Regions from separate parts of the Spirillospora sp. NPDC047279 genome, predicted to be linked through region 2. Evidence: riboswitches for the same ligand, from Rfam matches in the RefSeq annotation. Region 2 holds a riboswitch; each other region holds the start of a gene.
The links. A riboswitch is a leader RNA that binds a small molecule or an ion and turns the genes downstream of it on or off. The one in region 2 is predicted to bind cobalamin.
Positions count from the first base shown of each region.

Region 1: another riboswitch for cobalamin. It lies ahead of ABZ810_RS10615 (CbtB domain-containing protein); the one in region 2 lies ahead of cobN (cobaltochelatase subunit CobN).
Region 3: another riboswitch for cobalamin. It lies ahead of ABZ810_RS06355 (ribonucleoside-diphosphate reductase subunit alpha); the one in region 2 lies ahead of cobN (cobaltochelatase subunit CobN).

Region 1 covers NZ_JBEYUA010000004.1:64,689-67,954, reverse strand. The annotation lists gene ABZ810_RS10620 (3-isopropylmalate dehydrogenase) at 1-1,030, opposite strand, end outside; cobalamin riboswitch at 1,195-1,338, shown strand; gene ABZ810_RS10615 (CbtB domain-containing protein) at 1,368-1,592, shown strand; gene ABZ810_RS10610 (CbtA family protein) at 1,592-2,359, shown strand; gene ABZ810_RS10605 ((2Fe-2S)-binding protein) at 2,367-3,044, opposite strand; gene ABZ810_RS10600 (hypothetical protein) at 3,214-3,266, opposite strand, start outside.
Region 2 covers NZ_JBEYUA010000011.1:82,350-85,615, forward strand. The annotation lists gene ABZ810_RS27460 (MauE/DoxX family redox-associated membrane protein) at 1-554, opposite strand, end outside; gene ABZ810_RS27465 (hypothetical protein) at 764-1,033, opposite strand; gene ABZ810_RS27470 (hypothetical protein) at 1,034-1,255, shown strand; cobalamin riboswitch at 1,325-1,473, shown strand; gene cobN (cobaltochelatase subunit CobN) at 1,535-3,266, shown strand, end outside.
Region 3 covers NZ_JBEYUA010000002.1:464,306-467,571, reverse strand. The annotation lists gene ABZ810_RS06365 (YcnI family protein) at 1-629, opposite strand, end outside; gene ABZ810_RS06360 (hypothetical protein) at 713-1,345, opposite strand; cobalamin riboswitch at 1,614-1,793, shown strand; gene ABZ810_RS06355 (ribonucleoside-diphosphate reductase subunit alpha) at 1,991-3,266, shown strand, end outside.

The DNA of each region.
Region 1 (3,266 bases), on a different contig from region 2:
CCGTGGACCGCGCACCCAGGCCCGGACGCTCCAGCAGGTCGTCGGCGACGGCCTGCTCGACGCGCCGCGCGGCCTCGGCCGCACCGGGCTCGATCGTGGCCAGGTGGTCCAGCAGCATGACGACGGACAGGATCGTAGCGGTCGGGTCGGCCTTGCCCTGGCCCGCGATGTCGGGGGCGCTGCCGTGCACCGGCTCGAACATCGACGGCGCCGCGCCGGTGGGGTTGATGTTGCCGGAGGCGGCGAGCCCGATGCCGCCGGCCACCGCGGCGCCGAGGTCGGTGATGATGTCGCCGAACAGGTTGTCGGTGACGATCACGTCGTAGCGCCGCGGCTGGTTGACGAAGAACATGGTGGCCGCGTCGACGTGGCTGTAGTCGACCTCGACCTGCGGGAACTCGGCGGAGAGCTCCTTGAGGTAACGCTGGTAGAGCCCGGCGGCGAAGGTCAGCACGTTGTCCTTGTGGACCAGCGTCAGCTTCTTGCGCGGGCGGGCCGCGGCCTGCTCGAACGCGTAGCGGATGATCCGCTCGACGCCGAGGGCGGTGTTGACGCTCTCCTGGGTGGCGACCTCGTGCGGGGTGCCCTTGCGGAGCACGCCTCCGACGCCCGCGTACGGGCCCTCGGTGCCCTCGCGGACGACGACCATGTCGATGTCCTCGGGCTGCACGTCGGCCAGCGGGGTGGAGGCCCCGGGCAGCAGCTTGACCGGCCGCAGGTTGACGTACTGGTCGAGCTCGAACCGCATGCGCAGCAGCAGCCCGCGCTCCAGCGTGCCGCTGGGGACGGTCGGGTCGCCGATGGCGCCGAGCAGAATGGCGTCCTGGCCGCGCAGTTCGTCGAGCACCGAGTCGGGCAGCACCTCGCCGGTCCGGTGCCAGCGGGCGGCGCCGAGGTCGTACGGGGTCTGCTCGAAGGTGAGGCCGGACGAGGGGGCGACGGCCTCGAGGACCTTGAGCCCCTCGGCGACGACCTCGGGGCCGATCCCGTCACCGGCGATCACGGCCAGACGGACGTTGCGGGAAACCATGCGCGCACTCTACCGCAACGTCTCAGTTCGTGAGCATCGGTCTCACGATCCGAGATGGCCGTCTCGGCCCTCCCCCACGTCCCGCGCCGGCCGCGGCCGCCCTGATCGTTCCGGGGCTGGGTCTTTGTCACCCTCCGCCGACTTGACGGTGCGCCTCGGCAAAGGGGACGCTCTCCCCGACAAGTTCACAAACGAGGCGACAGTGCGCAGGAACCTGGTGCGACTCCAGGACGGTCCCGCCACTGTGTCCGGGGCCCTCCCGTCAGGGCCCCGGGAGTCAGGAACTGACCTGTCGTCCTCCCGTCACCGGGGCGAGTGCACCCCGTGAGGAGACCCCATGGCCCAGTCAGCCGTGCCGTCGTCGCAGGCACCGGAGCAGCCCGTACCGCTGCGCGTCCCCGTCCGCAAGATCCTGCCCTGGGCGGTCTTCGCCCTGGTCCTGGCGCTCGTGCTCATCTACTTCGTGGGCGCCGAACAGGGCGCGACCTCGCTCTTCGGCGGCACCTGGGTGCACGAGTTCACGCACGACGGCCGTCACCTGCTCGGGTTCCCCTGCCACTGATGATGCGCTCACTTCTCATCCGCGGCATGCTCGTCGGCGTCGCGGCGGCGGCGCTCGCCCTCCTGATCGCCTGGATCTACGGTGAACCGCAGGTCGGCCACGCCATCGCCTTCGAGGAGGCCGGCGCGGCCCACGACCACGCCGGCGCGGCGGCCGAGGAGCCCGAGGTCGTCAGCCGCACCGTCCAGAAGACCACCGGCCTGATCACGGCCATGGTGGTCTACGGCGTCGCGGTCGGCGGGCTCTTCGCCATCGCGTTCGCGTTCGCGTACGGCCGGCTCGGCGCGCTCGGCGCCCGCGCGACGGCCGCCCTGGTCGCCGTCGGCGGCTTCACGGCGGTCGTGGTCGTGCCGTTCCTCAAGTACCCGCCCACTCCCCCGGCTGTCGGCGACCCCGAGACCATCGGCGAGCGCACCGCGATCTACTTCGGCATGGTCGCGCTCGGCCTGCTCGCGACGGCGGCCGCCGTGATCGTCCAGCGGCGCCTGCTGCCGCGGCTGGGCCCGTGGAACGCGACGATCGTCGCGGCGGTCGGCTTCGCCGTCGTCGTCGCGCTCGTCTACCGCCTCACGCCCGAGCCCGACGCGGTGGCGGACGGGTTCCCGGCCACGGTGCTCTGGGACTTCCGCGTCGCCTCGCTGGGCATCCAGGTGGTGTTGTGGTCGACGCTGGGGCTGCTGTTCGGCGCCCTGACCGAACGGGCCTTCCGGCGGGCGGCGCCGTCCGCTCCGGCCCCGGGCTCGAAAGCCGAGCCCGTCCAGGGATAGCCACCGGTCAGCGGGGCAGCAGCGCGCAGTCGCCGCACATCTCGCCGCCGGGCGGCACCCGGTAGTAGAGGCAGCAGCTGCGCCGCACGAAGCCGCGCCCCTGTTCGAACGTGCCCGTGCCCGCGAGCGGGGCACGGGCGAACAGGTCGCGGACGAGGGCGCGCAGCGGTGTGGCCAGGTCCGGCCGGAGCGTTCCCGCGCGGAGCGTTCCGGCCAGGGCCGACGCGGCGTTGCCCCACAGCAGCCCGTCCGCCAGCCCCACGGTCTGGAGCATCGTCTCCCTGAGCGGCATCAGCTGGCCCCGTACGACCGTGCCGTGCAGGGCGTCCGCCGGGTCGCCGGGCAGGCTCGACGGGGCGGCCAGCCACAGGGCGACCGGCGCCCCCGGCGCCCAGCGCCAGTGCAGGCTCGACAGGTCCGGCACGGCGCCCAGGGCGGCCGCGGCGACCGCCGGCGACCAGAGCCGGGACGCCAGCCCCTGGAAGAGGATCGACGCGGCGACCCGGCGTTCGCCGGTGCCGAGCCGTTCGGCGTAGGCGTCGACCAGGCCGAGCAGGCGTTCGGGATCCTTCTCCGGCAGCGGCCGCCAGGTCGGGTCGGCCTCCTCGTCGGGATCGGTGACGATCGAGAAGTAGGGGCCGAGCTTCGCCGCCTCGCGCAGCGCGCCGGTGACCGCGATCGTCACGCCTCTCCCTCCGCTCGTTCGCCGCTCCCGCTCCCGGGCGGACTCCAACGTAACGCGCGACCGCCGCGGCCGGTCATCCGGCCACGGCGGTCGCGGTGAGTCTGGCCGCGCGGGTCGTCAGACGCCGCGCAGAGCCTCAGCCGCGCGGGTCTCGTCTGCCGCGCGAGCCTCAGCTGGTGGGCAGGCCGCCGTTGTCGCGGCGGTCCAGGGCCATCTGCAGGG
Region 2 (3,266 bases):
CCGTACCGCGGCCCGGCCGCCAGGCGGAAACGGTCACCCGGCTTCAGCCCGGGTGGCCGTTCGGCCTCGCCCGCGTGCACCGGCCGGCGGACGTACGACGCAGCGGCGACCAGGCCGACGCAGCAGGCCGACGTCACCAGGTGCCAGGCGGAGAACGCGGCGGCCGGCGCGGCGGCCGTCATGACGGCGAACACCAGCAGCAGACCCGTGCGCGCCATCGTCCGGCGCCCGACCAGCCGGCCCGACATGAAACAGCCGCACACCACCCGCAGGCCTCGTCGCAGCACCGACGCCATCGCCGCCAGGAACACCGCGAAGAGCAGGGCCGCCGCCATCGCGCCCCACAGGCGCACGGCGGGAAAGGCCAGCAGGAGGGCGGCGGCCGCCTCCGCCGCGGCGATCGTCACCGCCGCCGCCAGGGTCGTGCGGCCCGGCAGGATCCGGTAGCCGTCCACGATCGCGGCGAACGCCCGGACGTCGCGCGCCTTGGCCACGGCGGCCACCACCAGTACGACGATCAGCGCGGGGTACACGCCGGCCATCACCGCCGTCACAGGCCCTCCCGGTATGCGAACGTCTGGCGATCGTAGACGCCCGCCCGCGCCGCGCCGGAGCGCGCCAGCTCAACCCGCGTGCCGCGTGCCGCGTGCCGCGTGCCGCGTGCCGCGTGCCGCGTGCCGCGTGCCGCGTGCCGCGGGGCGCCGGGCCCAGGCCGGTCGGACACACCGGGCCCGCGCCGGTCAGGCGTACCGGGCCGCGCCGGTCAGACGGGGAACGTGATGCCGGTCAGCTCCTCGGAGAGGGCCCACAGGCGGCGCTGGAGGGCGGCGTCGTGCGACCGGCGGCTGGACGCGACGAGCTTCGGGTGGCCCCTGACCTCGCGGAACCCGTCAGGCGCCGCGCTCTGGCCGAAGCGCGCGGCGAAGAGGTTGAACACCTGGCGTACGGGGGTGGGCGAGTTGCGCATGAGCTCGGTGTCGGAGCCGCCCGGGTGGGCCGCGACGGCGATGGTGCCGCCCTGTTCCGCCGGCACGTGCCGGAGCTGGACGAAGAGGCCTCCTGGCGGCTGGTCGCGATGGGCATCGCCTGCATCGGCGGCCTGTGGGCCCACGCCCGCCCTTCGCCCAGCGTGCTCGCCGCCTACGAGGCCGATCCGGCGCTGGCCGTCATGCGCGTCGACTTCACCACCGAGCTCGAACGCACCATGGCCACCCTCATCTCCGGCACCCTCGCCCGCACCCCGGCCGAGGGGTGAAGCCCGCGGGACGGGCGGCCCCGGGCCCCTGGGGCGAGCGGCCGTAGACTGGGCGCGCGACGGCGAGGGAGGAACCCGGTGCGTCCGAGCCGGCCGTCCGGCTCGGGTCAAGTCCGGGGCTGTCCCGCAACTGTGACCGGGGAGCGGACCTCCACGCGATGCCACGGCCGAGAGGCTGGAAGGCAGGGGGCCCGCGGTGATCCGGGAGCCAGGAGACTTCCGGCCGGCGCTTGCCTCTTCCCCTAGCCGGGGCGCGGAGACCCCGGAGGAGGTCTGCCGATGCGTGCCCTGCTGCTGTCCACCGCCGACACCGAACTCCTCGCCGCGAAGGCGGCCGACGCCGGTTATGCGACCGCGAATCCCGTCCGGGTCGAGCCCGCCGGGCTCGACCGGCTGGCCGAGGGCGCCGACCTCGTCGTCGTGAGGTTGCTGGGCGGCCGCAAGACCTGGCCGGACGGTGTCGACCGGCTGCGCGCGAGCGGCCTGCCGGTGGTGTTCCTGGGCGGCGAGGCCGACCCGGACGCCGAGCTGATGGCGCTGTCGACCGTTCCGGCCGGGGTGGCCGCGGAGGCGCTGGACTACCTGCGTGAGGGCGGCGTCGCCAACCTGCGCGAGCTGGCCCGGTTCCTGTCGGACACGGTCCTCCTGACGGGCGAGGGGTTCGCGCCGCCGGTCGCGATGCCCTCGTACGGGGTGCACGGGTCGTACGCGCGGGTGGACGGGCGCCCGACCGTCGGGGTCGTCTTCTACCGGGCGCACCAGCTGTCGGGCAACACGGCGTTCGTCGACACCCTGTGCGAGCGGATCGAGGCGCACGGGGCGAACGCGCTGCCGGTCTTCTGCGGCTCGCTGCGCGGCGCGGACACCGGGCTGATGGAGCTGCTGAAGGGCACGGACGCGCTGGTGGCGACGGTGCTGGCGGCCGGCGGCGCGGTGGCGTCGGCGGCGAGCGCGGGCGGCGACGAGGACGCCTGGGACGCGGGGGCGCTGGCCGCCCTGGACGTGCCGGTCGTCCAGGGGTTGTGCCTGACGTCGTCGCGGGCGGCCTGGGAGGAGTCGGACGCGGCGCTGGCGCCGATGGACGCGGCGATGCAGGTGGCGATCCCCGAGTTCGACGGGCGGCTGATCTCGGTGCCGTTCTCGTTCAAGGAGGAGGGCCGCGACGGCATCCCGGTCTACGTGGCCGACCCCGAGCGGGCGTCGCGGGTCGCGGGCATCGCGGTGCGGCACGCGCGGCTGCGGCACGTGCCGAACGCGGAGAAGAAGGTCGCGCTGGTCCTGTCGTCGTACCCCACCAAGCACTCCCGGGTGGGCAACGCGGTCGGGCTCGACACGCCGACGTCGGCCGTGCGGACGCTCCGGAGGATGGCCGAGGCCGGGTACGACCTGGGCGGTGACGGGACCCTCTGGGAGGACCCCGACACCGGCGACGCGCTGATCCACGCGCTGATCGCGGCCGGCGGGCACGACGTGGAGTGGCTCACCGAGGACCAGCTGCGGCAGGCGCCGGCGCGGGTGCCGCTCGCCTCGTACAAGGAGTGGCTGGGCGCGCTGCCCGAGCCGTTCCGGGACGGCGTGCTGCGGCACTGGGGCGAGCCGCCCGGCGAGCTGTACGTGGACGGCGAGGAGATCGTGCTGGCGTCGTTGCGGTTCGGCAACGTGGTGCTGATGATCCAGCCGCCGCGCGGGTTCGGCGAGAACCCGATCGCGATCTACCACGACCCGGATCTGCCGCCGTCGCACCACTACCTGGCCGCCTACCGCTGGCTGGACGAGGAGTTCGGCGCGCACGCGGTCGTCCACCTGGGCAAGCACGGCACGCTGGAGTGGCTGCCGGGCAAGGGCCTGGGTTTGTCGGGGGAGTGCGCCCCGGACGGCGTGCTGGGCGACCTGCCGCTGGTCTACCCGTTCATCGTGAACGACCCCGGCGAGGGCACGCAGGCCAAGCGGCGCGGGCACGCGACCGTGGTGGACCACCTGGTGCCGCCGATGGCGCGCGCCGACACCTACG
Region 3 (3,266 bases), on a different contig from region 2:
TCGTCGGCGCTCCCGGCCTTGGCGCCGGTGGCCGACACCGTCGTGACCGTCGGCGCGCCCGACGCGCCCGCGCCGGTCGCCGCCGCGGCCTTGGTCAGCTTGAGGACCGGAGCGGGGTGCTCCGGCTCCTCCTGCCCGTCCTTGGGCTCCTGGTCCCACTTGACGACCTCGCCGCCCGAGTACGTCTGGGTCGCCTTGAACACCAGCCGGTCGGTGTCGTCGGGCAGTTGCCCCATCGAGACGTCGAACTCCTGGAACTGCCCCGGCTCGATCGTGCCGCCGGACCAGGTGATCCGCGAGACGGCCTGGGTGATCTCGGCGCCGTGCGCCTTGATCGGGGTCGTGAGCTTGGACTTCTCCACCTTGACCGACCAGCCGGGCACCGGCCGCACCGAGACCGACGCGAGCGGGTGGTCCATCGGAAGGTCGACCTGGAGCTTGGTGGTCCCGGCGTCGTCACGTTCGTTCGGCACCCGGAAGGACACCTTGGCGTAGGAGCCCTGCACGGCCTCCTTGGGGTTGACGGTGACGTGCGCGGATGCGGCGGTGGCGAGGCCCACGACCGAGACGAGGGTGAGGCCGGTGACGGCGGCGAGCCTGCGGACGTTCAGCGTCGAGTACGCGGACATGCGAGATCTCCGTTCGAGGGAGTCGTTCGAGGGGGTGAGGAAGAGCCGGAACGCCGGGGGCGGCGTCCGGTGACGTCCGGCGCTCAGCTGTGCGCGAGCGCCCTCGAACGGGACGGAGGTCCACGTCGTACGACCTCGTGCCGCAACACCCTGCCGGTGGCGCCGGTGACGGCCCGCACCCGCACGACAGGGGTACGCACGGGGACTGGAGGAGGTTCGGCGGCGGCGAGCAGGACGGCCAGCAGGTCGCGGACGGGCCGTTCGACCTTGGCGGCCAGGCGCCGGGTCAGCGACCAGGCGGCACGTTCGCCGCGGCGCAGCCACCAGGCCGCGAGCAGGGCGGCCGCCACGTGCGCGAGCGTCATCCCCGTACCGGAACCGTGCCCGGGCATCGGGACGGGCGTCCCCGCCGCGGCGTGGTGCTCGGCCGGGCCCGCCGCGTTCGCGAACAGGCTGTGCAGGACGAACTGGCCGCCGAGCAGCCCGCCCAGGATCGTGGGCAGTGACCGTTCGTGCCCGGCCAGCGCCCCCGCCACGACCAGCACCCCGGCGAAGCCCACGATGATCGCCCACGCCGGGACGGCGGACGGCGACACCAGCGAGTGCCCGGCCGTGGCCAGCGTCATGCAGACGGTGGCGAAGAGCACCGCCCGGGCGACGCGGAAGTACGGCCGCGGCCCGCCTGCGGGCGGGGCTGGGGATATGGCTGGGGACATGGCGGGGTCATCCTCCCATCTCGTCCCGGTGACCGATATGCCCCCACCCCGTGTCGATTCCGCGTGTCGATTCCGGCGCGGCGCGTACGTGGCAGGTGCGCGGCGTGGTCTGTGACACGCCCAACATGTAGGGCTGGCGGCAATGGTCGTAACCAACATGTAGGGTCTTGCCCGTGCTGGTTCGCCCCCGCCGTGGGGGTGGACCGCGGCGAGATCACGCCGAGTCCCCGTGATCTCGCGGCGGCCCACCCGGTCGGCGGGGGCGTCGTAAGAGGGAACCCGGTGCGGCCGTGCCGATGCAGATCGGCCGGCCAATTCCGGGACTGCCCCGCAGCGGTGAGCGGGAACGACCGCCGTCACAGAGCACTGGCCCGTCGAGACGGGCCGGGAAGCGACGGCCAGTAGGCCGCACCTTGCAAAGGTGCGTCGCCCGCGAGTCCGAAGACCTGCCCGCACGGAGAAGACAGGCGCCGGAGCGCAGCGAGGACGCCTGTCGCCCCTTCGGGGGCCCGGGGGTCGCCTCCCCGGTTCGAGACAGTCCACTGGCCTCGTGGGAGGGTCGCTGGGCAGGTCACGGCGTCGTGCCGTGCTCTCCTGTTCGCGTGCGCCCCCTCGGGAGGCCGAGCTCGCGAGGGAAGAGAGCACGTGACACAAGAGCTGATCGCGCCACCGCCGACCCGATCCTCCATCGAGACCGAGGTCGCGCGCGCCTGTACCGGACTGGCCGACGTCGACCCGCGCCGCGTCCTGTCCGCCGTGCGGTCGGGCGACGGTGTCGACGCCGCCGGGTTGCGGGAGCTGGCGATCGGCGAGGCGGCGGCCCTGGTGGCCGTCGAGCCCGCCTACTCCAAGGTCGCGGCGCGGCTGCTGAGCGCCCACATCGCCGACGAGGCCGCCGCCGAGGGCGTGCGCACGTTCTCCGCGTCCGTGGCCACCGCGCACGCCGAGGGCCTGCTGAACGACGCGACCGCGGCGTTCGTCGCGGCCAACGCCGCGGCGCTCGACGACCTGGTCGACGAGGCCGCCGACGACCGCTTCGAGTACTTCGGGCTGCGCACGGTCTATGACCGCTACCTGCTGCGGCACCCGCGCACGCGGCGCGTCCTGGAACGCCCGCAGTACTTCATGCTGCGCGTCGCGTGCGGGCTCTCCTATCGCGACGAGGTCGCGCCGGGGGGTGCGGAGGGTCGTCCCCCCTCGGACGGCACCGGCGCCGTGGAGGACGCGGCCGAGCTGTACGCGCTGCTCAGCACGCTGTCGTACCTGCCGAGCTCGCCGACGCTGTTCAACTCCGGCGCCCGCCGCCCGCAGCTGTCGTCGTGCTTCCTGCTCGACTCGCCGCGCGACGAGCTGGAGTCGATCTACGAGCGGTACGCGCAGGTGGCGCGGCTCAGCAAGTACGCGGGCGGCATCGGCATCTCGTGGACGAAGGTGCGGTCGCGCGGGTCGCTGATCCGGGGCACCAACGGGCACTCGAACGGCATCGTGCCGTGGCTGCGCACCCTCGACTCGTCCGTCGCCGCCGTCAACCAGGGCGGCCGCCGCAAGGGCGCGGCCTGCGTCTACCTGGAGCCGTGGCACGCCGACGTCGAGGAGTTCCTGGAACTGCGCGACAACACGGGCGAGGAGGCCCGGCGCACCCACAACCTCAACCTCGCCAACTGGATCCCGGACGAGTTCATGCGCCGGGTCGAGGCGGACGCGGACTGGTCGCTGTTCGACCCCAAGGAGGCGCCCGAGCTCGCCGACCTGTGGGGGGAGGAGTTCGACACCGCCTACCGGGCCGCCGAGGCCGCCGGCCGGTTCGTGCGCCGGGTCCCGGCCCGCCGGCTGTACGGCCGGATGATGCGCACGCTCGCCGAGACCGGCAACGGCTGGATGACGTTCAAGGACGCCGCCAACCGCGCCTGCAACCAGACGG